Pelagibaculum spongiae: one gene and its partner. The protein of the gene in region 1 binds, or shares a complex with, the protein of each later gene. Links are inferred from orthologs where the notes say so. Each region holds a gene or a part of one and is shown on either strand. Other genes may lie near its edges. The genes, in order: uvrD and uvrB.

The links.
Region 2: the proteins of uvrD (region 1) and uvrB are in contact, whole or in part, in a crystal structure (PDB 7EGT), measured with the Thermus thermophilus proteins. The link is inferred for Pelagibaculum spongiae from one-to-one orthologs. Residues at the interface, in WP_096412145.1 of Thermus thermophilus: His654, Arg656, Phe657, Gln666, Asp668, Glu669, Lys680, Arg681, Leu682, Ser683, Lys685, Tyr686, Ala687; in WP_096411307.1 of Thermus thermophilus: Glu23, Leu25, Arg26, Asp27, Gly28, Glu29, Arg30, Phe31, Arg55, Glu326, Asp327, Phe328, Glu379, Ser382, Gln383, His398, Gly400, Arg401.

Annotation. Positions count from the first base shown.
Region 1 is NZ_QDDL01000014.1:34,789-49,489, forward strand. Bases 4,770-7,719 are described here. They hold uvrD (DNA helicase II), read left to right. Parts: upstream 4,770-5,132; coding sequence 5,133-7,307; downstream 7,308-7,719. Other genes in these bases: DC094_RS20395 (sensor domain-containing diguanylate cyclase), read right to left, coding at 4,770-4,891. Outside these bases: DC094_RS20360 (TSUP family transporter), read left to right, coding at 1-572; DC094_RS20365 (antibiotic biosynthesis monooxygenase family protein), read left to right, coding at 600-938; DC094_RS20370 (DMT family transporter), read left to right, coding at 976-1,302; DC094_RS20375 (hypothetical protein), read right to left, coding at 1,644-1,931; DC094_RS20380 (RluA family pseudouridine synthase), read right to left, coding at 2,120-2,764; DC094_RS20385 (hypothetical protein), read right to left, coding at 2,934-3,176; DC094_RS20390 (BLUF domain-containing protein), read right to left, coding at 3,284-3,721; more of DC094_RS20395, read right to left, coding at 3,926-4,769; DC094_RS20405 (AMP-dependent synthetase/ligase), read left to right, coding at 7,840-9,681; DC094_RS20410 (hypothetical protein), read left to right, coding at 9,834-10,688; DC094_RS20415 (M48 family metallopeptidase), read left to right, coding at 10,827-11,627; elongation factor P-like protein EfpL, read left to right, coding at 11,793-12,359; DC094_RS20425 (hypothetical protein), read right to left, coding at 12,534-13,280; dinB (DNA polymerase IV), read left to right, coding at 13,456-14,532. UniProt on the Escherichia coli protein: A helicase with DNA-dependent ATPase activity. Unwinds DNA duplexes with 3'-5' polarity. Translocates on single-stranded DNA with 3'-5' polarity. Initiates unwinding more efficiently from a nicked substrate than double-stranded DNA.
Region 2 is NZ_QDDL01000001.1:161,532-176,200, forward strand. Bases 7,410-10,327 are described here. They hold uvrB (excinuclease ABC subunit UvrB), read right to left. Parts: upstream 9,918-10,327; coding sequence 7,902-9,917; downstream 7,410-7,901. Other genes in these bases: DC094_RS00770 (pyridoxal phosphate-dependent aminotransferase), read left to right, coding at 10,013-10,327. Outside these bases: thrS (threonine--tRNA ligase), read right to left, coding at 1-1,850; DC094_RS00740 (acyltransferase family protein), read left to right, coding at 2,530-4,740; DC094_RS00745 (DUF2268 domain-containing putative Zn-dependent protease), read right to left, coding at 4,826-5,464; DC094_RS00750 (alpha/beta fold hydrolase), read left to right, coding at 5,817-6,635; DC094_RS00755 (hypothetical protein), read left to right, coding at 6,727-7,164; more of DC094_RS00770, read left to right, coding at 10,328-11,197; DC094_RS00780 (pectin acetylesterase-family hydrolase), read left to right, coding at 11,829-13,259; DC094_RS00785 (hypothetical protein), read right to left, coding at 13,333-14,352; DC094_RS00790 (hypothetical protein), read right to left, coding at 14,349-14,669. UniProt on the Escherichia coli protein: The UvrABC repair system catalyzes the recognition and processing of DNA lesions. A damage recognition complex composed of 2 UvrA and 2 UvrB subunits scans DNA for abnormalities.

The DNA of each region.
Region 1 (14,701 bases):
AAAAACAGGTGCGTTGGCAAGATGTTCGCTTATTAATGCTAGCGGCGTTTATTGGTTCAACTGCAGGCACTATTGCCGTTCAGTTTATTAATACCGATGCTTTGAATTTTATTATTCCGTTAGTTTTATTATTGATTGCTATTTATTTTATTTGTTCACCTTCTTTAGGCAAAAAAAATAATGTAGCAAAGTTACAGAAGGTCGCCAGTAAAAGCTACCGCCGATTTGTTGTGCCAATAATTGGCGGTTACGACGGTATGTTTGGCCCGGGCACCGGCTCCTTTTTTGCTTTGGCTGGAGTATCGTTACGAGGCCAAGGTTTGATTGAATCAACCGCGATTGCTAAAACACTCAATTTCGCTACCAATATTGCTTCCTTAATAGTGTTTTTAATCGCAGGGAAAGTCGTTTGGGCAGCAGGCCTATTAATGATGGTTGGCCAGTTTATAGGGGCCTGGGTTGGTAGCCATTTTCTGGTGAAGATTAACCCTCAATACTTGCGAGTAATTGTGGTTGTGATGTGCCTTGGCATGTTAGCTAAATATGGGCACAGCTTAGGCTGGTTGGCTTAATCATTATAAAAATTAGGCAAGTTATTTATGTCTCTTGTTAATGAACCGTTAATTGCACAAACGTCGAAGCCACCTTATTACGCGGTGATTTTTAGCTCATTGCTGCAGCCAGATTCAGCTGAAAATGGTTATTCCGATATGGCCAATACCATGGTTGAACTCGCACAGCAGCAATCTGGCTATTTGGGTGTGGAATCTGCTAGAGAAGCACTAGGCATTACCGTGTCTTACTGGAAAGATTTGGAGTCAATCAAGGTATGGAAAGCCAATGTCGATCATCTGCAAGCGCAAAAACTGGGCCGAGAAAAATGGTATGCCAGTTATAAAGTGCGGATTGCTCGGGTCGATAAAGAATATGGTATTTAAAATATGAATTTTAATTTTAATAAATGAGCAGTATTTAATGGCATATGTTTATTTGGTGATTGCGATTGTAGCTGAAGTGATCGGAACCAATGCAATGGTTGCATCTGATGGGTTTTCCAAAATATGGCCTAGCAGCCTGACGGTTGTTGGTTATGCTATTTCATTTTATTGTTTATCTCTGGTGTTAAAAACCATACCGGTAGGCATTGCCTATGCGATTTGGTCGGGAATGGGCATTGTACTGGTTACCGCGATTGCCGTTGTTATTTATAAACAAGTGCCAGACTGGCCAGCGATTGTCGGCATGACATTGATTGTTTCAGGTGTGGCGGTGATTCAATTGTTTTCAAAAATGTCGGGGTGATTAGTTGGTTGTTTTTATTGTTGAAAGGTTTGGTTTCTAAATAACGAAAAACTCGCATCTTAGAAAACACATATGCATACGATTAATCGTTGCACTTGTTTTTACATTATTGAACAAACATGTCGCATATAAACCCGGGTAAGCTTACGGCGTACCCGACAATGTAAGTGTCTTATGCGAATGCTTACGTAACAATTAATACCAAGCAACAATTAATACCAAGCAAAAAATAATACCAACCAAAAAACTTAAATTTTCAGAATCTTCTTACACCAGTTAATATTAGAAAATCACCGAAATTAGCTGCTTATACGGCGATAGGAATGGATTGAAAAGTCTTACTACACAGCTTTGAGTTTCACATCTTCGCTCAACGTAACTGACAGTGCACCCGAACGTTCAATCATTTTTACTATGACAGATTGGATGGTTTCATCTTCACGAATATCGTTTTCGGTAGTGAAGGTTTCAACTTGAGGCTCTTTGCCTTCTTCTGCGACAAATTCAAGGTGTACTTCAGTAGCCAGTTTTTCATTCGGTCCGTAATAGGTGATGGCGATTGCTGGATAGCCCTTGAATCCTGCCTTGGCTTTTTTAGAGATTCTTTTTTTAGATTTTTCTAAATTCATAGTGATGTATCCTTTTCAAACGGATTAACGAGCCGGTGGATTAACTTATTTCCAATTTAACTCAGCTGGCTAAGTTACTTATTGAAAATGAATTTCAGCTGCTGGAAATTATAGGTATGCTTGGGTCTGTCTTAAGTGTGGTTGCTTTCTGCTCAAGTATATTGCCGGATTATCGGGCTATGTTCTAGTTACAATTGAAGCTCATCTGCGAGTCGTTTCAGATCGGTTGCCAAAGGTGCGATAAATGTTTGTTCCATTTGGGGAAGGTGAACCATATGACAGTGAAGTGCCTGGCGAGGGTGCCTGTTGCAAGGCGGGTTGCAGTACCATTCTTCTCCCACTATTGGGTGGCCGAGGTGACTTAAATGAATTCTAATTTGATGGGTCCTACCGGTGAATATGTTGACCGTTACCAGCGAATGCTCTGGGCCTTTTTTGGTGACGGTAAATTGACTGTGGGCACTTTTTCCATCGGGTGTAATGCCAAGGCTTCGCTGATCAATCTTGCCGATTGCGCCAAACTCTTCGCACTGATTCCAGGTTGGATTTCCATGAACAATGGCCAAGTATTCTTTCACTGAATTATGGTCTTCGAGTGCTTTTTTGTAGATAGAAACCAACCGTTTTTCTGTAACAAAAAGGTTAACGCCGCTGGTGTCTGCATCAAGCTGGTGAACTGCCCATACCATTGTTCCATGTCGCTGCATCAGCCAATATTGCAGGCAGTCATCGTCATCTAGTGAACGTCCAGAAGTGGGGATATTAAAAGGCTTATCTACAACTAAAAGGCCGTTTTTTTGGTAGATAATGCGTGCTTCAAGATCATCGATCACAGCGACTTCCTTGTGGGTGGTGTTTGATAAAAGTTTGATAAAAAATAGTGATGAAAATTAATTGCTACTCGAAATTATTTATTGATTATAAGTTATTTCCTTAGCCATCAATCTTGAATATAGGTGGCTAAAAATAACCTGGAATTTCAAAATAGGTAACGAGTTATGATCAAGAGATAAGTCTTAAAAATCGAGTAGCTAAGATTCGTAGCCAAAACCACAAACTCCACAATAGCCCGGCAAATAACATCACTAATGCGTAGATGTCCTCTGGCTCAGGTTGACCATTTTGATAGCCGTTATACATCAGCATGCCTGCGGCAAATAAAATCACCCCATAGCAAAATTTCTCGAACAGATCTCGGTATTGACCGGCCAGTCTTAGAATCAGTTTTTGTAGCAGATTTTTCATTGGTCCAGTGTAACTGCGGCGAATCAGTTTACCGATAGTGATTTACCGGTGAATTGAATCACCGGCACAGATTTAGTGTTGGAAGCGGTGGTTTTAAAGCGAGGAGATCAAGCTCTAACGCTATGGCGGCGAAAGCTCATTAGCAGCTTCATTGCCAAGGATGGTTGTTTGATTAATTCATCGCGCAGCAGGCCCACGGTCAGAAAATCGGTAATGCCAGCTTCGTCTGCTAGGTCATCAGCATAGGGGCCATAGTAGCCCATTTCCCATTCATTAAAGCGGCGTCTTTCGATGGGCCGCTTTAGTAGAGTGGTGACCATATGATGGCGAGGATCTTCACAAATGCGACGATATAGCGCTTCAACTTGTTGCTGCTCACCTTCAATTGCCTGAATAAATAATCCTTCGCAATAAAGCAGCATGCCGGTAATTCCGATCCGCTGATTATTAGGACGTGCGCTGTGTAATAGCTGGCGGATTTGTTCGGCAGATATTTCTTCGGTGGCGGTGCTGGTGTAGACCAGCGAATATGCTCGGTTGTCCATAACCTGAGTTTTCTTTTCCTTGAATAACACAGCAAAAGTCTGGTCTTTGCTGGGCTGAATCGTTGTGAGTAAACTCACAAAGCCAGTAGCTAATTAATCAATAGCGGCTTTTTTAGGTAGTTGACGAACTTAAGCGGAAAGATGATTTACTGAATTGGTATAAATCATCAAAGCAGGCAGAAATTTATTGATCATTGTAATGTTTTATAAATCGTAAATAATACTATCTCTGCCTGCTAGCTTGGCTTGATACATTAATTGATCGGCTCGGCGAACAATCGTCTCGGGCGAGTCAGTTGAGCATGAGATAGTCGCACCGATAGACAAGGTGCAAATAATATCCAGATTGTCTGCTGCTGATGGTTTTTCAGAATGATGCGAGCTAATACCAATTAATGTGCCACGAGTGATATCAGACAAGCGCTGGGCAATGATTTTCAATTTTTGTGGGCTGACTCTGGGCATGATCGCGACAAACTCTTCTCCACCCCAACGGCCTAGCATGTCGCTATTTCGTAATGCTTGACTTAAATAATCTGATAGCTGCTTTAGCACTAGGTCACCGGCATCGTGGCCGTATTTATCATTAATGTTTTTAAAATGATCAATATCAATAAATAGCAAGCCAAAATTAATTTTATGACGATGCATTTCAGCACAGCGAAGGCTGAGCTCTCGAAGTAGATGGCGGCGATTAGGCAAGCCAGTTAATTCGTCGAGTAATGCTTGGTCTGCCAGTTTTTTAAGGCGAGTTTCATTGCTTAGCTGACGTGAGATATCGCTAAAAATCTCTGTTGCACCAATGATTTCCCCATCACGATCGGTCAGGGGGGCGGTGCGCACTTCAACCGCAACTTTGCGACCACTCTTGTGCTTGAGAAATAAACGACAACGATGCTTTTTACCGCGTTCAATCACTGCGAGTAACGGACAGCCATTAATACAGACCGCTCGATCCTTTTGGTCGGTATGTCGCAAAATATTTTCATGGCAATGCCGTCCGACGACCTCTTCTGCAGAAAAACCCGTGATTAATTCGGCTGCTTGATTCCAAAATAAGATACGCCTGTCCTTATCGACCACATACAAACCATCAGCTAACTGGTTGGCTAACTGTTCAAAATCAGGAAGTAACGGGCTGGAATAAGCTTGATTAGAAGCTTTGGGCATTCAGATCTCCGGAAATACGATAGCCGAAATATACTCTTAGAAAGCGGCGGGTCAAAATGTAACAAATTGATTTGTTATGTAACTTACCGATATTTAGCTGAAAGTGAGTGCTAACTGGTACTGTGATTTTATCCAGAGGTTATCTGCTGGTAGAATCGGTCAGGCTCTAGGGCCTGCTAGCAAAATAGTGATCAGGACTTGGCGAATTGAGTATTAAACTGGCTCCATAAAGGCGGACCCGATGGACGATATATCCCCGATTCTCGACAATCTTAACAAGGCGCAGAGAGACGCAGTCGCCGCGCCAGAACAGCATTGCCTAGTATTGGCCGGTGCGGGTTCGGGTAAAACCCGGGTGCTGGTGCATCGAATCGCTTTTTTGACCGCCTCTGGTGGTGTGGGTGTTTCACCTTGGTCATTACTTGCTGTGACTTTTACCAATAAAGCGGCAGCAGAAATGCGCGGTCGAGTGGAGTCGGTGGCAGGTGTATCGCCAGCCGGCATGTGGTTAGGCACTTTCCATAGTCTGGCGCATCGATTTTTACGCCAACATTGGCAGCAAGCCAATTTGCCACAGCAGTTTCAAATTATTGATTCCGATGACCAGTACCGAATGATCAGGCGAATCATGCGGGAAGCCGGACTGGATGAAAGTAAATGGCCACCGCGTCAGGTGCAGTGGTTTATTAATAACAGCAAGGAAGAAGGTCTTCGACCACAACATATCGAGACTTACAACGATTTTCATCGTCAGACGCATTTGCAGATTTATCAGGCTTATCAAGAGGCTTGTGATCGCGGTGGCATGGTCGATTTCTCTGAGTTATTGCTGCGCTCGTTAGAAACCCTGCGCAACAATACTGAGCTGCGAAATCATTACCAGGGTCGCTTCCGGCATATTCTGGTCGATGAGTTTCAAGATACCAACACCATTCAATATGCCTGGTTGCGTTTAATGTGCGGCCCAAACAGTAAGCTGTTTGTGGTAGGTGATGATGACCAGTCTATTTACGGTTGGCGGGGTGCAAAAATTGAGAATATCCAACAATTCTCTCGTGACTACCCAGATGCTTTAAGCATTAAATTGGAGCAAAATTATCGCTCCACTAGCAATATTTTGAATGCTTCTAACGCTGTTATTGAAAATAACACCGAGCGAATGGGCAAAAAGCTGTGGACCGATGACGGCGATGGCGAAGCAATTTCACTATATGCAGCATTTAATGATTTAGATGAAGCGCGTTATATCGTTGATCGAATTCAACAGGAAGTGCGCGACGGCAGCCCCAGAAAAGATATCGCAATTTTATATCGCTCTAATGCCCAGTCACGGGTATTAGAAGAATCATTAATTCAAGCTGCAATGCCTTATCGAATTTATGGTGGTCAGCGATTCTTTGACCGCCAGGAAATTAAAGATGCGATGGGTTATTTACGGCTAATTGCCCATGGCGGTGATGACTCAGCGTTTGAGCGGGTAGTTAATACGCCAACTCGTGGCATCGGTGATCGCACGGTGCAGGCGGTTCGTGAATTGGCGCGTGAGCAAGAGCTCACCATGTGGTTAGCGGCTGAAAAATTAATTGAAGCCAAAGCATTAACAGCACGAGCCATTAAAGCCCTAAAAGGTTTCCTTGATTTGATCGAAGAACTTCGTGTTAATTGCGAAGGGGCCGAGCTGTATTTGCAAGCGGCAGAAGTGGTTGAAAACTCTGGTCTGCAAGCGCATTACCAAAAAGAAAAAGGCGAAAAAGGTCAGGCAAGAATTGAAAACCTACAGGAGCTGGTTAATGCCTGTCGTGGTTTTGATCCGGATTTAGCCAATGAAGAAGGCATGGAACTGGGTCCGCTTGATGCATTTTTAGCCCATGCGGCGTTAGAAGCGGGTGAAAGCCAAGCGGCCGATCATGATGATGCAGTTCAGTTAATGACCTTGCACTCGGCTAAAGGTTTGGAATTTCCAATTGTCTTTTTATGTGGACTGGAAGATGGCTTATTCCCACATAAAATGTCGTTGGACGATGGCAACCTCGATGAAGAACGGCGCTTGTGTTACGTCGGAATGACCCGGGCAATGCAAAAACTTAATTTAAGCTATGCCGAAATTCGTCGAATGTATGGACAGGAGAATTACACCTCGCCATCGCGCTTTATTCGTGAAATTCCTGCCGAGTTATTAAACGAAGTTCGACTGGGTGGCAGCGTGTCTAGGCCGGTGGTTAAGTCTTCGATGTTTGCACCGCAAGATACCGGCAGCGTCGCCTTAGGCAGCCGAGTAGCACATAAGAAATTTGGCGAAGGTACCGTGATTAATATTGAAGGCGATGGCCCTTCGGCGCGTATTCAAGTTAATTTCGATGATGCCGGTGATAAATGGTTAGTACTGTCTTACGCCAAGCTAGAAACTTTAAGTTAATGAAGTGCATGGCAGCTGTTATTGGTGTGAAAACTGATCAAACATAATAGCTGCCTGTATGGGCTATTTGAAAACCAGTCGCCGCAGTTAAACGGTGTGCTGGTTTTTTTGTAAAGATTGAATCGCTTGCTGTAGATATTTCGGTAGCATTCAAAACATGAAAAAAGTACTGGTTTTTATATTTTACATTCATCTATCAGAGCTAAAATTCCTCGAGTAAAACACAGATAAAATCAATCTTAGTTTTGATGATGGCTTTGTTATTAAATCACTAGCCAAATTGTTAATTCAAAAAAGCAAACCAGTACCATTTTTTATTGGCTAGTTTGGTTAAAACAGATCTTGCATCGAGATATTTCATTCGGTGATGTATCCCTTATACCCAAACCAGCCCTTTGAGGATTTTGGAGTGGATTGGGTATATCTCCCTTTATCGCCAAGCCGACAGTTGCTTTGATTACAACTGACGCTGATCAACCATTCGGTTAGTCTGCGCGTTATGCTGCAAACTGGCTTTTAAGTAGATAGCGCCATGCATTCAATAAAAATTCACCCGATTCATTTGCTGCAGCAACGGGCTGCTGAAACACCAGATAAGCCGGTGTTGCACTGGAAGTCCGATGGACAATGGCACCAGTGGAACTGGCGGGAGTTTTGGCAACGGGCTAATCAATTAGCCGGAGAGATGATCCGTTGTGGCCTAGAACCAGGCCAAATGATCGGTATTTATGCTTGGAACTCACCGCAATGGTTGTTGGTGGATGTTGCAGGCATGCTCGCCAGATTAGTTGTGGTGCCGATTTATCCAACCAGTACCACCGAACAAGCAGCACAGATTGCCGACGATTCTGGTATCCGCTGGTTGTTTACTGGCGTGCAACAAGAGTTTGATCGCGCCTTGCCATTGTTAGATGGTTGTGTCGAACAACTGGTGCCGATGTCTAAGGGCATCGATATTCGTTCGTGTCCGGCAGCACGTCCTCTAGGCAATTTAATCAGTCCCTTGAGCGAAGTATTACAAGAGCAAGTTGACCTGCGAATTGAGCAGGTGCAACTAAGTGATTTGGCTACTTTGATTTACACCTCAGGCACCACCGGTGTGCCAAAAGGCGTCATGCTGGATTTCGAAAACATGTCAGACAGTTTCGAAATGCACGACAAACGCTTAAAGGTTGGCAAAGAAGATTTAACTTTGAGTTTCTTGCCATTAAGCCATGTTTATGAACGTGCCTGGGCGCATTACATACTGACTTGTGGTGGCGAAGTAGCAACCTGTGCCGATCCGAAAAAAGTCGGTGAATTGCTGCCTGAAATTAAACCGACCACCATGTGCGCCGTGCCGCGCTTCCTTGAAAAAGTGTGTGATGGTATTCAGGCCAAAGCGTATAAAGCAGGTGGCTTGAAGATGCGTTTGTTCAAAAAAGCCATGGCTGATGGTTTGCTGCAGCTGGAGCATAAGCGCAAGGGTACTGTGGATAAAAAGCTTAATTTCAGATGTAAAATTTGGGACAAGCTAGTTTTTCAAAAAGTCCGACAAGCGCTTGGTGGCCGATTGAGAATGGTGCCATGTGGTGGTGCTCGATTGGACCCTGAAGTGCAATCATTCTTTATGGTGCTCGGTATTCCGGTAAAAATTGGTTATGGCTTGACGGAAACCCTAGCGACCGTTTGCTGTACCGATGACGGTAACTGGGAATCTGGTCATGTTGGTTTCCCATTGCCGGGAATAGACGTTCGTATCGGCGAAAATGACGAAATTATTGTTCGTGGCGGCAATGTAATGCGCGGCTATTTCAAGCGTAAAAATGCCACCGATGAAGTGATGAAGAATGACTGGTTCCATACCGGCGATTGCGGTTATTTCGACAAGCAGGGTCGATTGGTGTTAACCGATCGCATCAAGGAATTGATGAAAACTTCCGGCGGCAAATACATTGCACCGCAGCGTATTGAAGGTCAGGTTGCCCGTGGTGATCTGATCGAACAGGTGGCGATTATTGCCGAAGCGAGAAATTTTGTTTCTGCATTAATAGTACCGGCATGGGATTCGTTGGAAGATTACGCCAAGAGCGTTAATATCAAATATCATGATCGGCTAGAATTGCTAAAACATACTCATATTATGGATGTGATGGAGCAGCGATTAGAAGAGCTGCAAAAAGGTTTGGCGCGTTTTGAGAAAATTCGTAAATTCACCTTGGTTCCGCATGAGTTTTCAATTGAATTGGGTGAAATTACCCCAACGCTAAAACTTCGCCGTAAAGTGATCATGAAAAAATTCCGTAAGGAAATTGAGGCAATGTACGAAGGCGTTCGCTTTGATAGCAAGAGTAAAGATAAGACTAAAAACAAAACCGACCCAGATTTAGAGTAACGCTTAGCCAAAACTGAACGATAAATATTTGTACATATTATCGATCAATAATGAAAGCGCGGTTTACACTAAAAGGTGGAAGTGAAAACTAAAACTTTTACAATGTGTTATCTGGCGTTTAGATAATTAGCCCTATTTTTTTGGAGAAAGCCATGGATGGCGATCCAAGACAGGCATCAATCAGCCTGCCTGTTTTTCGTGCACTCACCGATAGTGCACCCTCTGTATGGCGTGAAGCATTGGAGCAAGCAATGTTGGCGCAACTCGATTCAATCATCATGGTACAAGATGCTTGGTCGGTTCTGACAGAAAACACGCCTTCAATTAATCAAAAACGTTGTTTTATAAGTAGCTTGTGGCGTGGCCAAGTATTTTCCTTGCACCTACCTGTTTTGTGCAAAAGAATTGAACAACAAATTCCGCTGGTAGATCAAAGCCAACAAAATCTACTGGAACAAGGGTTGCAGCTTTTAAGCCAGCTGGCAGTTCCGGTAAAACAAAAAACACCGCATCATAACTTTAATGAATTTGCATCAGCTTACTGTGGCGACCAAGTGTGGCAGTTGCCGCGCTATAGCACCGATGCTTCTGGGTTATTTGAATCATGGGGTGCGGGTAAGTTAGATATTTCACCATTAATAGAAGCGATGATGCTGACAGCCATGAATGAGTTGTGGAGCTTTGGTGAAAAAAGTTTTGCTGAACCCTTAATCTTCAAAGAAGCGGTTTTTAATGAAAAACTTACTGACGACTCGTCGAATGCTGAAAATCAGCAACTTCGATTGCCGCATCAATGGTTTGAACATTCCGCCGCCACTAATTTTCAATTAGCGATTGAAGCACTGCAATTAATTGCCAAGGCTTTGGATTGGCAGCCGGATGAAGAAGCGCTGAAGAAGCTTTGCCAAGGTTATATTCGCCGCAAGGCTGCGATTATGGCTTCGTTAATGGAAATGCTGCTACAACCACCAGAGTGGCTGGAACTGCAATTGGCCAAGCGTGCTTAATCCCAATTGAGCAGCTGACGAATTCTTCGGTGTAATTAAGGTATCGCTACGACTTAATCAGACATATTGAGGTGGCTTAGGTATAGATTTACAGTGATAGCGCTATAATGTGCGTCTTCTGAAGATGTAGATTGGCTTATGTTGAAGTTTCCTAAGATTGCCTTGGCTGTCGCTGTTGTAACAGCCACCGTCATGCTCACCAGTTGTGCTACCTCGCCTACCGGCAGAAAACAGTTCAAACTCTATTCCTCCCAGCAGCTGGCCGAGATCGCCACGGCGCAGTTCAGGCAGATGAAACAGCAACAGCCAATCAACAACGCTGCTAAAGATAACCAATATGTACAATGCATCGCCGATAAGTTGATTGCTCAATTACCACTGCCTTGGAGTCGCCAATCGTGGGAGGTGGTGGTTTTTGAATCAGACGATGTGAATGCTTTTGCCATGCCCGGTAATAAAATTGGCGTTTATGATGGCATGATCAACCTAGCAGAAAACCAACATCAACTGGCTGCGGTAATTGGCCATGAATTGGCGCATGTGCTGGCAGATCATTCCAATGAGCGCTTATCTTCACAAAGTTTGATTGGCTTTGGGGTAAAAATTGCCGAAAAGCAGGGCGGCAAGAGTCTCGCGCAAGGCGTTGGCACGGCGGCTAACTTATTAATTGCACTGCCGTATAGCCGGGTTAATGAAACCGAAGCAGATATTATTGGCTTGGATATTATGGCTAAAGCGGGTTTCCAGCCGCAACAAAGTGTTCGTTTATGGCAATTGATGTCGCAAAAATCCGGTGGAAAATCGGTGCCTGAATTGTTATCAACGCACCCGACCGATAAAAGTCGTATTGCTGATTTGCAAAAGCAAATGAATCAAGCAACAGCGCTTTATCGCCAAGCGAAAACCCAAGGTTATGCACCACATTGCAAAAAACCGTAGAAAACCGAATCAAAAAACCAAATTAAATAAATTTTTGTCAGTTATTAATTGGTTAAGTCAGCATTGAATGATAACTGGCTTATCTTATTGCAATGACAAAACAGAATTAGCTATTTAGACTGGCCGAATAAGTCGTTTCAAGGCTGCCAGTCCAGAGGAAAGATAATGCCTAAAGCATGCGATATAAAGCGCGGTGAAGTGGTTGATATTAATGGTCAGCCTTGTCAGTTAAAAGATATTACAGTGCACAGCCCATCAGCACGTGGCGCAGCAACTCTTTATAAGTGTCGTTTTACTGATCTGTTAAAAAAGCAAAAAGTCGATCAAACCTTCACCGGTGATGATTTTCTAAAGCCGATCGACACATCAAAAAAGCCGGTGCAGTTTTTATATAAAGAAGACGCCAGCTATGTATTGATGGACTTAGAAAGCTACGAGCAGTTTTATCTCGACGCTGAAGTACTGGGCGACCAGGCGCAGTGGTTGTCTGACACATTAGAAGGTATGTTCGGCTTATTAATTGAAGATCAACTAGTATCCATTGAGCTACCTAACTCGCTGGTGTTGGAAATTGTCGAAACTCCGCCAGCCATGAAAGGCTCCAGTCAGAATAAGCGCACCAAACCTGCTACGTTGGAAAATGGTGCTGTGGTTCAGGTGCCGGAATATATTTCAACCGGCGAGAAGATTAACGTCAATCCAGAGCTGCAGACGTTCTTGTCGAGAGCTTAGTGGGTTGATAAATTTCACATTGTAGATTTGATGAGTGTTAACGAAATCAGATATCTGGCAATAAATACCAAGGTGTCTGATTGCGCCTTTGGCTTATCAAACCTACATGTGTTGAGCTTTTGGGCAGGTTAATCATTCAAACCAAGTGCTGCGACTAAAGCTAATTTCGGTACTTTATCTTCTGCGTTTAGCCTGTCTTTTTTGATATTGCTGGCACAAATTAAAAATCATCTGGGGGGTCCATACCAAATGATGCCGATTGCCAAAACTAGTATGTTGATCAATGCCACCGGCACGTAGCACCCTAGCAACAATTGTTGAGCAGTTTTTACGTAACGTTCGGTAGTGTGCATCAGGTTTGGTTCGAATGCTGGCCCATTCTTCAATCATGGCTCGACAGTTCAAGCCAGACAGATTGTATGACCAAGGCTTTAAGAATTGTTTCGAAGCGCCTGCACCATGTTTAAAATGAAACATGTTTTTTAGAAATTTAAGGACTTGTTGATCCACTTGATCATCGTAATCCCATTCGGAGCACTCTAAACCTAAAAATCGATGGGCATAATTACCGTGTACAAGGCTTTCTATAACTTGTGGGTTATTTTGATCCAGCGATAGTAGCCTCCATTGTTCCTGGTGACTTATTTGCCCTAAAGAAACACGCTCACTTCTGTTATCTTCCATTAGTGAGATGTTCTTTTGGGCACCAAATTTCTTACCAGGTAAAATACTACTTTTTCCTGCATGGCCATCAGGCCACCAGCTGACATAGTTATGTAGTCGAGCGCTTTCATCATTTTCTAAAATTTGCATTGCTGCATGGCCGTAACTACCAATGTTTCCAAATAAATCACGCGTTTTATTAAATTGATCATAAGGCAACCAGACATAAACGGTTGCGGAAATTTGTTCTCTCGACATCGCCAACCTACAAAATTTTTATAATGATAAGGGGTATCATCAATGAAATTTTGTCGATTAGTTTTCGATTTAAAGATCTATGGCTAGATTGGCTAGATTAGCGAGCCTGTGTTTGTTTACAGTGATCGTTGGTTGGCGGTCACGCTGCTTCTATATAACAGCGAAGAGCTTTTAAATGTCTGATCACCCTCGAAAGATTATCCACTGCGATTGCGACTGCTTTTTTGCAGCGGTTGAGATTCGCGATAATCCTGAGCTACGTGCTTTGCCGGTGGCAATTGGCGGCAGTTCGGATCGGCGTGGGGTGATTTCGACCTGTAACTATGTAGCGAGAAAGTTTGGTATTCGTTCGGCAATGAATAGTGCCAAAGCGTTACAGCTGTGCCCGGATCTGATTATATTGCCGGGCAATATGGATAAGTACCGTGAAGCTTCGGTAAAGATTAACCGTATTTTTGAAGACTACACCGACTTAGTTGAACCCCTCTCTTTAGATGAAGCATTTCTCGATGTCAGCGAAAGCAATGCTTGCCACGGCAGCGCGACTTTAATCGCAGAAGAAATTCGCGCCCGAGTGCGTAAAGAAGTTGGCATTACAATTTCTGCCGGAGTAGCGCCGAATAAGTTTGTGGCCAAGGTGGCTTCTGACTGGAATAAGCCCGATGGCTTGTGTGTAGTGACCCCGGAAAAAGTCGATGCCTTTGTTAAGCAGCTTCCAATCGAGCGGATTTTCGGCGTCGGTAAAGTAACTGCTGGCAAATTGCATGCGATGGGCATTCTCAATTGCGGCGACCTGCGTGATTTTGAGCTGCCGGTGTTAACGGAGCGGTTCGGCCGATTTGGCTCACGACTACACCAATTGTGCCGCGGGATTGATGATCGACCGGTGCAAATTAGCCGGATTCATAAGTCGGTTAGCATTGAGCACACTTACCCCATTGATCTTTTAGGCGTTGAAAACTGTCTAGACCAATTGCCCGAACTATTAGAGCAATTGCACCGACGGTTGCGGCGATATCTAGAAAAAGACAGTGGCTATAAAATCAAAGGTCGCTTTGCCAAAGTACGTTTTAACGACTTCACCACCACCACGATTGAAAACCAGCTGCAAGAAGGCGAGCTTAAGCAATACCAGGTGTTAATTCGCCAAGGGCATGCTCGGGGTGAAAAACCGGTACGTTTGTTAGGCATTGGTGTGAGATTGGATGTTGATGATCAGCAAGCGCCCGAGCAGCTGACGTTGTTCACCTAGGTTGGATAAGCGTAGCGCCATCCGACGTCGTTATTCTCAGAAGGTTCTGATGCTTTTCTACGGATACAGGTGCTATTCGATGTTTTTCCTGCCAGAACCCTCTCTATAGAGAAAGATTCAAATTATCGGTAAGTTTATTGATCTTGAAAATCATCCGCTTAGCCTAAGA
Region 2 (14,669 bases), on another replicon or contig:
AAATCCTTACCTTCTCTGGTACGGACTGCAACTTCGCCAGATTCAGCTTCGCGATCTCCGATTACAACTATGTAAGGGACTCGCTGCAATGTGTGCTCGCGGATTTTAAAGCCGATCTTCTCGTTTCTCAAGTCTGTTTCGACCCTGAAACCTTGTTTTTTCAAGGTTTGGGCGACTGAAGTCACTGCTTCGGCTGAACGGTCGGTAATATTCGCGATAACAACTTGTACTGGAGCCAACCAAACTGGCAGCTTTCCAGCGTAGTGTTCAATCAAAACACCAATGAAACGTTCCAGCGAACCTAAAATAGCTCGGTGGATCATAACGGGCGTCTGACGTTCATTATTTTCATCTATATATGAAGCACCCAAACGACCTGGCATTGAGAAGTCCAGCTGGATGGTGCCCATCTGCCATGCACGATTTAAACAATCGAACAAGGTAAATTCAATTTTAGGGCCGTAGAAAGCGCCTTCACCTGCCTGAATCTCATAGCTCACATTATTGGCTTCTAAAGACTCAGCCAGTGCCTTCTCTGACTTATCCCAAACTTCGTCTGAACCAATACGCTTTTCAGGGCGAGTAGACAGTTTTACTTCAATGTTTTCGGAGAAACCGAAATCACGGTAAACGTCATACACCATATTGATGCAGTTAGATACTTCTTGCAGGATCTGGTCTTCAGTACAGAAGACGTGCGCGTCATCTTGGGTAAATGAGCGAACGCGCATCAGGCCATGCAAAGAACCAGAAGGTTCATTACGGTGAACAATACCAAATTCCGCCATACGATATGGCAAATCACGGTAAGATTTCAAACCTTGATTGAAAATCTGCAAATGACCTGGGCAGTTCATAGGTTTTACTGCGTAGGTACGTTTTTCAGATTCTGTAGCAAAAATGTTGTCTTGGTACTTATCCCAATGACCTGATTTTTCCCACATACCGACATCAAGAATCATCGGGGCACGCACTTCTTCGTAGTCATACTCAGCTAATTTGCCGCGCATGTAACTTTCTAAAGATTGGTAAATACTCCAGCCTTTTGCGTGCCAGAACACCATTCCAGGCGCTTCTTCTTGCCAGTGGAATAAATCCAACTGTTTGCCGATACGACGGTGATCGCGTTTTTCCGCTTCTTCCAAACGCAAGATATAAGCTTTCAACTGCTTTTTATCTGCCCAGGCAGTACCGTAAATACGGGTTAACACTTCATTTTCAGCATCGCCGCGCCAGTAAGCGCCAGCCAATTTCATCAATTTGAAGTGCTTTAAGTGACGGGTGTTTGGCACATGCGGGCCACGACACATATCGACATATTCTTCGTGATAATAGAGACCCATCTCAGTGATAGATTCATCTAAATCATCGATCAGGCGAACCTTGAAGGTTTCACCACGATCATCAAAAATCTTTCTCGCCTCAGCTCTTGGCGTCATTTTTTTAACGACGTCATAGCCTTTACTAATCAACTCGGCCATACGCTTTTCCAACGCAGCCATATCGTCCTGAGTGAAAGATTCTGGTACTTCTACGTCGTAATAGAAGCCATCAGCAATCACTGGCCCGATAGCCATTTTGGTGCCCGGCTTGATCTGCCTTATTGCATGACCAATCAGGTGAGCACAGGAATGGCGAATGATCTCAACACCTTCCTGATCCTTGGCGGTAATTAATCTCAGCGTAGTATCGGTGGTAATGGTGTGACATGCGTCGACTAAAACACCATTTACTTCACCAGCAATTGTGGCTTTTGCCAAACCTGGACCTATGTCCATGGCAACATCCATCACACTTACCGGCCCGTCAAAACTGCGCTGACTACCGTCAGGAAGAGTAACTACAGGCATACTTGCTTGATCCTTAACTAAGGTGAGACTTTCAAATAAAACACAAGGGAGGGGATTCTATATAAAATGCGGTCTAAAGCGCAATCCAACTGAGTGATTGTTTTGCCCGCTGGGCCTAAATAAATGCAAATAATCGAAAAACCGAACGGTTTTGTTAGCTACGGAGCCCAAACAACTACAAAACTAGCGTAATTAACCGCCTTGGGGTTGTAGTAACCTGACAATACAACTCGATAAGCTGCATTTTCGCTTCATCTATTAACTGCAATCTTTGTAATCATTGGCGGTATGACCAACCACAACAGAACCATACGAACCGTCAAGATAACAACTACCGCAAACACTCTGAAACAACCGCTGCCAACTCGACCTTGCTACCACATCAAAAACGGCATCGATAGTAAGTCACACACACCTATGACACAAAAGACAAATTAACTTGAAAGAACAACCATCTATTCAAGATTACCAATAAATATTTTCAATGTATCTAAGCTTGACGACCAATCGCGTCAAACACAACACGCGTACAAGTGAATGTATTTACATTAAATAAATCAATAATTTATGAAGCATTAGCTACAGACAATCGATTTTAACTATCCCCCTCCACTATTGAACGACTAAATCGTCAATATGAAAAAAACCGCTCCCTTTTTTTTCACACTGGAGATCTTTAGTGCTGGAAAATAGATTTCCGCCTGATTACAATCTACAGCAAATGATAGATTCAATTTTTAACACACCACGCTATTTTTTAACACACCACGCTATTGAAAATATTTGGCACGATATTTTCTGCACCCCCCTTTTTTTGAAGGGAAAGCGACCCTCCCATTGTACTACTTACCATAACGATACAGAGGATCTTTTGCACAATAAAATTTATTTCCCGCATATTGATGGATTAAGGGCAATTGCTGTTATGGCAGTTATCATTTTCCATTTTAATGAAGGCCTATTGCCAGGCGGGTACCTAGGAGTAGATGTATTCTTTGTAATATCTGGGTTTGTAATTACAAACTACTTAAACAACACCCGCTGGAATAATACTAAAAGTTTTTTAGTTGATTTTTATCTTAAAAGATTCAAACGCATCTTCCCTGCTTTGGTGGTCTGCACTCTCGTCACCTGTGCAGCCATTGCCATCTTCGTAACAAGACCTGAAAAACTGATTTTTAAAACTGCAGCCATGTCTATTATTGGCATGACTAACAATTACTTATACTGGAAATCAAGTGATTATTTTTCTTTAGACAGCAGCCTCAACCCTTTCACCCATATGTGGTCACTAGGCGTAGAAGAGCAGTTTTATTTAATTTACCCAGCGCTGCTTATTTTTTCAGGATTAGTTCTAGGCACAAGAAAAAAATTAAGCCGCTATCGAACAACCTTGCTTTTAATCTTAATGGTAGCGTCATTTGTAGGCTATGAAATAACCCAAATAACAGACAAAAGCGCTAGCTTTTACCTATTGCCTTTCAGGTTATGGGAGCTGGGGGTAGGTTGCCTAGCCTATTATACCTATATCAATAAAAACAAAGGCATGCGGATTTTCGAGAACCCTTTGACCAGCTGGGTCGCATTATTTGGCCTGACGGCATGCCTTTATTTTCCAGAAGAATATCAAGCATTCACTACACCCCTGATTGTCATAACATCCGCTTTAATTATTTTAAGCGACTGCCACTCAAAGACTATTGTTAGCAAACTATTATCATGCAGCCCAATGGTTTGGGTAGGCCTCCTATCGTATTCATTGTATATCTGGCATTGGCCAATCTTGGTCCTTGGAAAGCACACCCTTGGGCTACAAGGAAAGACCGCTCCAGCGATCATCGTACTAATCCTATTCTTTTCAATCAGCTCATATTATTTAGTTGAACGCCCTCTCCGGAACATCAAATATAGTTTCAGCTTAAAAAAGCAACTGTCACTCTATGTTACTTTAATGGTACTCGCAGCTCTTTCAATATCTTCATACGCCCCAAGATTTTCAAAAAATTACAACAACATAATTGCTGATTTATACGAAATTGAACCAGTAATACCTTGGGGCGATGATGTAGATTGCCACGGAGAACTTGACCTCAGCCAAAAGAAAGATCCAGTAAAAGAGTGCTTAGAGCCGACTAGAAACAACGACAAGCCGAAAGCATTTTATCTAATAGGCGATTCTCATGCCGCGCAGTTTTATTTTATGGCTAACAAAGCGCTGGCAAAGACTTCATATCAAGTCAGATTTATAAATGACGGCTCTATTGATGGTATAATCAACAGAAATGAAAAATCAAAATCAATGCAGTACATAGTTGAAAATATCAAACCTGGAGACGTAGTAGCTTTAGCTTTCCACCGTGGACGACTAAACAATTCAAGAGACAAACACATACCACTACAAGAGATTGTAAAAGAAAACAAAAAATCACTCGCCTTTAAAAGGCATTATCTTGAATTTCAAAATAAGATCACCAACGCTGGAGGCGTCTCGCTTTTACTTCGAGACACACCACTCATGGCAACAATTGCAACAAGCCCTTCATGTAAGTTACAGGTTGAATACTTAGGCTCTAGCGTTTGCAACGTGTCCGCCTTGCAAGACCGACACACGAGGCGTCGCCAAGATATGGTTTATAACGAATTAAATAAAAAGCATTCTAACACTTGCACCTGGGACCCTTTGAATGTCATGTATGGAAATAACACTTCTATTGATGTCACAGATAAAAATGGCGAGTACATCATGTGGGACTGGAATCACATTACAAAGCAAACGTCGCTTGATCTTTCAAAAAACTTCCTGCCAGCCTTTCAAAAATGCATCAACAAAATTCAGATTGCAACTAAACCCTCTCAAGAGCCAGTCACACCTGAAACCAAAGTAATCTGACTATTACTTTTATGCCGAACAAGCTGATTGACCATCAAATCGGCTTGTTCGGCATACTCTTTTTTTATCTGAGCACGCAGAAAAACTAGAGCAAGAAATCCTCAACCGGCAATTTCATAAGTTCTGAATCGTCCAACCCTCTTTCTTCAGCTAAACGCTTAACCAAGTTGTACCCAACCCAGTAGCCAGCATATTTTGCATACTGCGCGACATCTGCACCTAAAAAATAAAGATTGAAGTTAAAAGATTCACTGTTTATTTCCGGCTTCATTTTTCGATAAATATCTTGCCAGTTCAATTCACTCATATCATTGAAAAGCGAAGACACTACACCGCCGTTAAAATTCCTTTCAAAATAACAGGCCAAGCCTTCGGTAATAATGTTATCAGCCAACGAATTTTCAGAACCAACTACAGCCATTCTCATGCAATGATGAACTTCATGGGCCAGCACCGAGCGGAGTTCTTTATTTATTGCTTCGACGATATCTTCTCTATTGCAATCAATTAGAATTTCTAATCTAAAGGGTGAAAGCGCATAACCGCCAATACCTGAAGGCGCGGGATCTGAATAAAAGGGGCTAAAAGTAATATCTACATCACTTAAGTCAAAGTGCTCACCAATCAAAGCCAGCGACTGCTGAGCAACTAAAGCAATGCTGTCGCGTACCTCACGACTGAAGCGCCCGGTTGAATTCAATATTGAAATATTATTATTTTTCATTTTTACAATACCTGGAAATTTGGAATAACCTTACTTGGGTAAGACGAGATATTCGGAGAATTCGTGTTACGGACTGAAAGCTTGTAAATGACACTCTCAGCCAGTATCTCTACTGGGAGCGCAGGCGGGCAGCCTGCAAAGTGCTGAAAGCACAATCCATTGAAAGATAAGTGCTTTACATTCAAATGCAGGCAAGCTGTCTGCGCTCCACGCGAAAACCTTGCAAAATTTACTTTTATTTTTATCGGCGATTAATTTAATGCTATCGTAGCGTAAGCAACCAGTCAACGAGCACGCATTAAGAAGATGCTTGCAGCTAGCACACCACCACTCACTCAACAAAGGACAATGCATGCTGGCAAATGAATACGGCTCTGGAAATAAAACCATCATCTTGATCCACGGCGGCCCTTCTCTTTTTGGTTATATGAAGTCTTTGGATGAGCTACTCGAGAATCAATACAAAATTATTGATTATGCCCAGCGAGGCACCTTTGAATCACCCGCCAACCAAAAAGTAACCATGGCGAGCCATATTACCGACTTAGCCAATTTAATTTCAAAGCACTCCAAAAAAGAAAAGGTTATTCTTATTGGTCATTCATGGGGCGCTAACTTGGCACTACTTGCCACTTCCGAGCATCCAGAGAAGATTGAAAAAATCATACTGCTTTCAACTGCAGCGCTTAATCAGCAGATCAGTGATTGGCATAGCGATACCTTAAACGCCAGATATAACAGAGCGACTAAGGAGAAGCTCGCTCTAATTGGCAAAGAATTAACTAAAGAGCTGACGGTAGAAAACAGAAATTCTTTAATGCAGCAGCGCCTAGCACTAACCAGCCCGTTCTATCACTTAAACCCAAAAACAGAGGAGTTGATCCCGGCGACAAAGTGGAATTTCACAACGTTCCTCGAAAGTATAAATTCTATTTGGGACATCATCGATGCTGGAGAAATTCCAGGCATTTTAAAAGCCATCAAAATTCCGGTAATTGCATTTCATGGCGATAGCGACCCGATTCCCTGCAAAGAAACATTTGCCTTTTTACGAAAGAATATTGACGACATTGAAACTCACGAAATAGAACAGTCTGGGCACTTCCCATGGCTAGAGCCAACTTCTCGCGATGATTTTTTGAAAGCATTAAAATTAAAGCTAGAAAAATAAAACACCAACACGACAAACAATACATTAAATTATGCTTGGCAGATATTGTTCAATAAAATACCAATACAAGTAAAGCCAATAAGACATAAAGATGAATATAGAATCGATGGAAATTCACGCAAACCGTTTACACAAAGGAACAATGGCAATTCTAGAAAAATTAACCGGAATGCCTGAGGACAAGATTCCATACCTCCCCATCATCGCTTGCTCAAAAGGAAAAACCCGCTGCTTCACCCCATCTGCGACACAAGGAGGGTCAAACCCTGAATACATAGCTTCCTACATCATCAACGGCGCATTCAGCCTTGAAATAAAGATGAAGTATTTACATGCATTGGAAACAGGCCATGAAATCAAAGGACACAAATTACTTGAGTTGTTTTCTGCATTAACTGATGAAACTAAACAATTTATCAGAGATGACATGTCTCGCATAACAAAGCAATCCCAACAATACAAAGAACTATCTCAACAGTTACGGCAACATGTAAAAAAATTCGAATGGGACGTACATAAGTTACTTTAAAACTCTGACCTTGCTTTTGAAAGATGGCGGTATTTGCACGAAGGGAAAGGAATGACATGGTTTGCAGGTTATGGTGAGCTACGAGAATGTCTAAGCAATAGAATTCAAGCCATCAAAAATAAAACAAAGCAAAAAAAGCCCGCTTTCTTGCGAAAGCGGGCTTTTAAAATTTGGTAGGACTACCCAGATTCGAACTGGGGACCTCTACCATGTCAAGGTAGCGCTCTAACCAACTGAGCTATAGTCCTAGATTGCTTCGCTGAGGCGACAATAGAATGCCTGTTCCGTCAGGAGCGAGGCGTACTATAATGAAACCGCCTCGCCGTGGCAAGCCTTTGCCAGCGCCTTTTTTGCACCCTTCATGACTTGATCGTTAAATAGCATGACGTAACCACCTGAGCTCAGATGATTCATTACATAAATTAACCGCTTGCTCAAATGCAAAACTGGCGTACTTGCCAGCACTTTACTTTTACACCCTTCATGACTTACCCACTAAAGAGCCAATCGTAACTGACTGAGTTCAGTTAATTCATTAGATAAATTGACTGCTTGCTCAAACTCAAAACTGGCGTATTTGCCAGCACTTTTTTTTGCACCCTTCATGACGTACCGGTTAAAGGGCGAGTCATAACTGCCTGAGTTCAGTTAATTCATTACGCATATTTGCTGCCTGTTCGAACTCAAAACTGGCGTATTTGCCAGCACTTTCTTTTGCATCCACCATGATCTGTTCGTTAAAGAGCAAGCCGTAACTGCCTGAGTTCAGATAATTCGTCACGCATATTTGCCGCCTGCTCAAACTCCAAATTAGCGGCATGAGCCAGCATTTGTTTCTCGGTCTGGGCAATTTTCTTATCTAGCTCTGCTGGCGAATGCACAATGTACTGGGCGGCAGTTTCTGCCACGGCACCGGAACGTTTTTTACTGTTTTTATTCCGCCCCTTGCCACCACCGACCCGCTGCATCACATCGGTAATTTGTTTTTTAATGCTACGCGGCGTAATGCCATGCACCTCGTTATAATCTTGCTGGACGATGCGGCGGCGATCGGTTTCGCTAATCGCTTTGCGCATCGAATCGGTCATCCGATCGGCATATAAAATACACTTGCCTTGCAGATTACGCGCCGCCCGGCCAATGGTTTGAATCAACGAACGCTCTGAACGAAGAAAGCCTTCTTTGTCGGCATCAAATATCGCCACCAGCGAGACTTCAGGAATATCGATACCTTCGCGCAACAAGTTAATTCCAACCAGTACATCGAACTCGCCCAAACGAAGATCACGGATAATTTCGATTCGTTCAACGGTTTCGATATCTGAGTGCAAATAACGCACCCGAATACCGCTTTCAGCTAAAAACTCAGTTAAATCTTCTGACATCCGTTTGGTCAGCGTGGTGATGATTACTCGCTCCTGACACTCAATCCGCAATTGAATTTCACCTAAAACGTCATCTACCTGACCGGTCGCAGGTCGCACTTCAACTTGCGGATCGAGCAAGCCGGTTGGCCGAACCACCTGCTCAACCGTTTGCCCGGCATTTTCCAGCTCGTAATTACCCGGAGTTGCCGAAACAAAAAGACTTTGCGGGCAGCGCTGCCAAAACTCTTCAATTTTAAGCGGCCGGTTGTCTAACGCCGATGGCAAACGGAAACCGTACTCCACTAGGGTTTCTTTACGCGAGCGGTCACCACGGTACATGGCACCGATTTGACCGATCATGACATGGGATTCATCAATCACCATCAACGCATCATCTGGCAGATAATCAATTAGGGTTGATGGCGGCTCGCCCGGCGCTGCACCACTTAAATGGCGCGAATAGTTTTCGATGCCCGAGCAATGACCAAACTCGGTCAGCATTTCCAAATCCATCTTCACCCGCTCATTTAAACGCTGGGCTTCGACCAATTTATTGGCTTTTTCTAAAATCGGTAATCGCTCGGCCAGTTCGGCTTTAATGGTTTCAATCGCCGCCATTACTTGCTCACGCGGTGTGACGTAGTGACTTTTCGGATAAATAGTTAATCGCCCTACTTTGCGAAGTGATTCGCCGGTTAAGGGGTCAAACCAACTGAGCCGTTCAATTTCATCATCAAATAATTCAATTCGAACCGCTTCTTTTTCCGATTCCGCCGGAAAAATATCAATCACATCACCGCGCACTCGGTAATTGGCCCGACCAAGCTCAACATCATTTCGAGTGTATTGCAGCTCGGCCAGTCGACGCAGAATTTTCCGTTGATCAATTTTTTCACCGACTGAAATATGCAGCATCATCGACATATAAGACTTAGGATCACCCAAACCATAAATTGCCGAAACCGAAGCGACGATAATGGTATCGGATCTTTCCATGATCGCTTTGGTGGCCGACAAACGCATTTGCTCAATGTGCTCGTTGATCGATGCATCCTTCTCGATAAAAGTATCTGACGCGGGCACATAGGCTTCTGGCTGATAATAATCGTAATAAGAAACGAAATACTCAACCGCATTTTCGGGAAAGAATTCTTTCATCTCGCCATACAATTGCGCCGCCAGCGTTTTATTTGGCGCCATTACAATGGCCGGCCGATTGGTTTGGGCGATGACTTGCGCGATGGTGTAGGTCTTGCCTGAACCGGTCACACCTAGCAAAGTCTGACTAGCCAAACCATCGTCCAGCCCTTCTAATAATTGTTTGATTGCTTCAGGCTGACCACCTGCAGGCTTAAAATCTGAATGAAGCTTGAATACACCGCTCACGATATACAACCACCTGTTTTGTTTGCCGAGCGCATCATATCTTCGTATGATCGAACGGTTTCGTTTCCATTAACCCGCAGTATGAGGATGCCGCTTTGAACCTGAAGCTTTCCAATCGAGTAAAAAACGTCAAGCCATCCCCCACCCTGGCAGTCACTGCCCGTGCCGCTGAGCTTCGCGCTTCTGGCAAGGACATTATTGGACTAGGCGCAGGAGAACCGGATTTTGACACGCCAGATCATATCAAAGAAGCCGCCGTTAAAGCGCTGGCCGATGGCAAAACAAAATACACCCCGGTTGATGGAACCCCAAGCCTAAAACAGGCAATCATCGACAAATTCAAGCGTGACAATGGTTTTGATTATCAAGCCAATCAGATTTTGGTTTCTTGCGGCGGCAAGCAAAGCTTTTTCAATCTGACCCAAGCGCTGATTAATCCGGGCGATGAAGTGATTATTCCTGCGCCTTACTGGGTTTCTTATCCAGATATCGTGCTATTAGCTGATGGTGTTCCTGTTGTTGTAGAAGCCCCGGTTGAACAGGCTTTTAAAATCACTCCAGAGCAGTTAGCTGCAGCAATCACTGAAAAAACTAAGCTGGTGGTCATCAACAGTCCATCTAACCCAAGCGGCAAGGCTTATACATTAGCCGAGCTGAAAGCTTTGGGCGAAGTACTGCTTCAGTACCCAGATGTAGTGGTTGCCACCGACGATATGTATGAACATATTTTGTGGGCTGACGAGCCATTCGCCAACATTTTGAATGCTTGCCCTGGGCTTTACGACCAATGCGTTGTAATGAACGGTGTTTCTAAAGCCTATTCAATGACGGGTTGGAGAATTGGTTATTGCGCTGGCCCTCAGCCGCTGATTGCTTCTATGAAAAAGATTCAATCACAAAGCACTTCTAACCCAACCTCAATTGCCCAGTGGGGCGCAGAAGCGGCACTTAACGGCCCGCAAGATTGCGTTAAAGAAATGCTGGAAGCCTTTGAAGTTCGCCACAAGCTGGTACTGGACGGTTTGAATGCAATTCCTGGGGTAAAAGCGATCCCTTCTGACGGCACTTTCTATAGCTTCCCTAGCTTCCATGAAGCAATGGAAAAGAAAGGCTTTAAGAATGATCTCGATTTAGCAGAGTATCTGTTAAATGAAGCCGGCGTGGCATTGGTTCCTGGTTCAGCATTTGGCACACCGGGTCATATGCGCCTGTCATTTGCCACTTCAGAAGCGATTTTAAATGACGCATTGGCAAGAATTCGTAAGGCACTGGAAGTTTAATTTAGCTTTCCTGACCTAAGAAACCTAACCTAGCGAAAAATTGCGAGCTCCGTAGGTCATCATGAGTAAAGCGAATGGCGACAATTTTTATTGTCACGTTTCGCTGCGCTCAAGGTGACCTACGATTAACACCTAAAAAATCGAACCAGCACTCTTGATACACATCTTGTTTTGTATACAAAAATACAACCTGCAACAAATCAAATACAACAGATTTCTTGTCACAGATTGATTCAATTCACTTGACCCACTTCGATTAGCAAGTAGAATATTTTTGTGCCCTTAAAAAGCACCAAGCATTCCCTGATAGCTCAGTTGGTAGAGCAAATGACTGTTAATCATTGGGTCACTGGTTCGAGTCCAGTTCGGGGAGCCAAATTTAAAAGCGAAGCCATGAGGCTTCGCTTTTTTTTGCTTGCTGTTTTCTTCTCTCTTAATAGCCCACCGCTTTAAATAACTCAGCTTCCAAAAAGTCAAAAAAATCATCTATCAACCCTGTCGAGAAAATATTGATACCAAAGCACACGGTTTGCCGCCAATGACCTGTAATCTGGCCTTATTTTGCATTACCTCAATTTCGATAACTGGTTAACTTTGTTGAATAACAATAAAAACAACAAAAGGAATTGTGATGAAGTATTTGCTCGCCATTTGCCTCAGCTTTTCTCTATTGGCCTGCGCAGGGTCAGATCAGAGCGATTCGAAAAATAGCCAAGGTGACGGCAACATCGACACTCCACCCATTGATTTAGTCAATCAACCTGTAGAAGTTCTTTTCGAAGAATCCGTAAAACCCGGCCACTGGCAAAGGGTTGAACTAGCCGACACTTATTGCGGTGACGGCAGCCAATACAAATTTTTTGTAAACCTAGATGCCGAGAGCGATGACTTGTTAATCGCCTTTCAGGGTGGCGGTGCTTGCTGGGATTACGAAAGTTGCACCGGTCAAAATGGTATCCGTGGCGCAGCTAACCCCAACGGCATTACCGACAATTTTATGAATTTCCTTGATATGGATAATGGCGGCAGTTTCTGGGGCGCTTCATCTCCAATGGTGCTGCAAAATCACCCGTGGCATAAAACCGAGCCAGCCAAGTGGAACAAGGTATTTCTTCCTTATTGTACTGGCGATGTGTTCGCCGGAGATAAAGAGCTCAGCTACCCAGATCCTACTGGTGAAAACCCTGATTTACAGTGGAAGCACGCTGGCGCAACCAATACATTACGAGTTATTGGCTGGCTAAAACAGAAATTCACTGAAGTTGATCGAATGATGACTTATGGTTGCAGCGCCGGTGGCGTTGGCGCGCTGGCTCATTACCAGTCATTGCGAAAGCACATCAATCCAAGAATCGGATTTATGCTAAATGACTCTGGCCCGCTATATCCAGCTCAATTAGGTGATAATAGCTGGCAACTACATCAGAAAATTGCCGATAGCTGGAATATCACCACCATGCTTAATGCCGTATCTGCTGATATTCCCGGTATTTCAACCGATAATATCGGTAATATAAATCAAGCATTGGCTATCACTTGGCCACAAGATCGATTAGCTCACACTCAATTTACCCGTGACGCTAATTATTCTGGTTATTCCTATGAGCGGTTTTTTAATCTTCAACCAGGTGACGAAGAAATCCACCGACTATGGGGTGAAGACCAACAAAATCTAATGGATATTTATGACCAATACGAAAACATGGCCTATTTTATTCCATATTTTCGCCCATTCAATGAAAGTCATTGCACCAGTATTCTTGACTTTACCGACACTCAAATCACCGGCACCGATAATGGTGACGGAAAAATGATGCACCTAGGCAACTTCATTAATATATTGCTTGATGAAACCCAGCCACTACAAAGTCACTTCGAAGCAGCTGACCCTGCAGAACTTGAGCGTAAGTCACTGTATTGGGAATTAATGATCGCCTTAACCGGCATCGGCGGCGAAGCACCTGCAGCAGACGAAGAAAGTCAAAGCTCTGGAGCAACTCAAGCCAAGAGCTTCACTCTTGAGCAGTTAACCGCTTTAGGGCCATATCGCCCACAAGAATAAATATTGGCTGAACAAAAAAAACGGGAGCTATTAAAGCTCCCATTTTTACGAGTCGCTTTTCAAAAATTAAAAATCAACTGGTTCCGACCAAACCATTTTCTCTTACTCGAAAAGTTTTCAGCATAATCACGATAATATCTCTAGCATCCATGCCAACCTGTTTGAGTTTGGGGTAATTGGCCATATCCACGGTGCCCTCCAATTCAATATAAGGTCTGGCGGTTGAGCCAACCTTTGCATCAGTAGTCACCCAGCGGAATTCCAGACCATCTTTTGCATAGCGAGCATCACTCAAAAACAAACGCCCTGAACGCCCTGCCAAATCCAGGCTTTTACTGGCAAAAAGACCGAGTAGCTTTTGTGCCATGCCGTAGTTTTCATTTAACTCTTCTTTGTTTCGCATCACTTTGGAAAGCATCTGAAAACGATCATTTTTACCATTCCAGTACACTGTACGATAATGAGTTTCACCGCCCGCTTTAGCGACATTTAATGTGAATTCAGGAGTTAAGCAGACCCCTAGCTGGTTATGCGGCCATGGTAAATAACGCATCGATTTAGGATGAACAGATATATCTCTGAGGTAATCTTCATACTTTCTCTTATAAACTTTATCTGCAGCAGGATAAACCCCATGGTAGTCGCCACCAATCGCACTTAAATTAACTGACTTGCCAATTTCCGGAAAGTCCATATAGAAATAGCCATTAAGGAAGTTATCCTTACTACCCGAACCGAACTCATCATAAAAAAAAGACTCACCAACAATAATCTGCGTATCTGGTACTGATTTTACCTGATAGTAACTATCATTACCTTTTTCACGATGAACATAGTCAAGCCACCTCTGGTAGCGATCATCACCAAGAAACAAGCCCTCTTTACCTTCATGCAGATCCTTCCAATAAAAAGAGATATCCCCGTTGCCATACATCACATTAGCCATCTCCATCGTATCGATCAGATCCATCTGATAACGACCCAAACAGACATTAGTAAAATCCAACCCTAAATCTTCATCAATCTGCTCATCCATAGAACCAGCACATCCTTGTAAAAAACAAACAAATAACAGCGCCAGTATTATTCTCATACCACCACCTGACATTTTGATTTATAAGACTCCCGCACAATCTCTTGAATACGAGATGTGATTTCCTTGGACACCTGATGATCAAGAAAAAACGTCTGATGACCTTCTTCAACCTTCAAACCTATTGAAATTAAAAAACCATTTTCAGATCTCGCGTCTCCTCCAGATCCTTTAGGTACCGTTCCATCACCACCAGCCCACGGTGGTAACAATTCAATCAAAGAAATACCTGGTATTTTTCCAGTTATACTTTCGCGACCAGCCCAATAACTTGAACGCAAGCTTGCTTTTTTGACTGCCTGGTAGTTCTTTTCTTC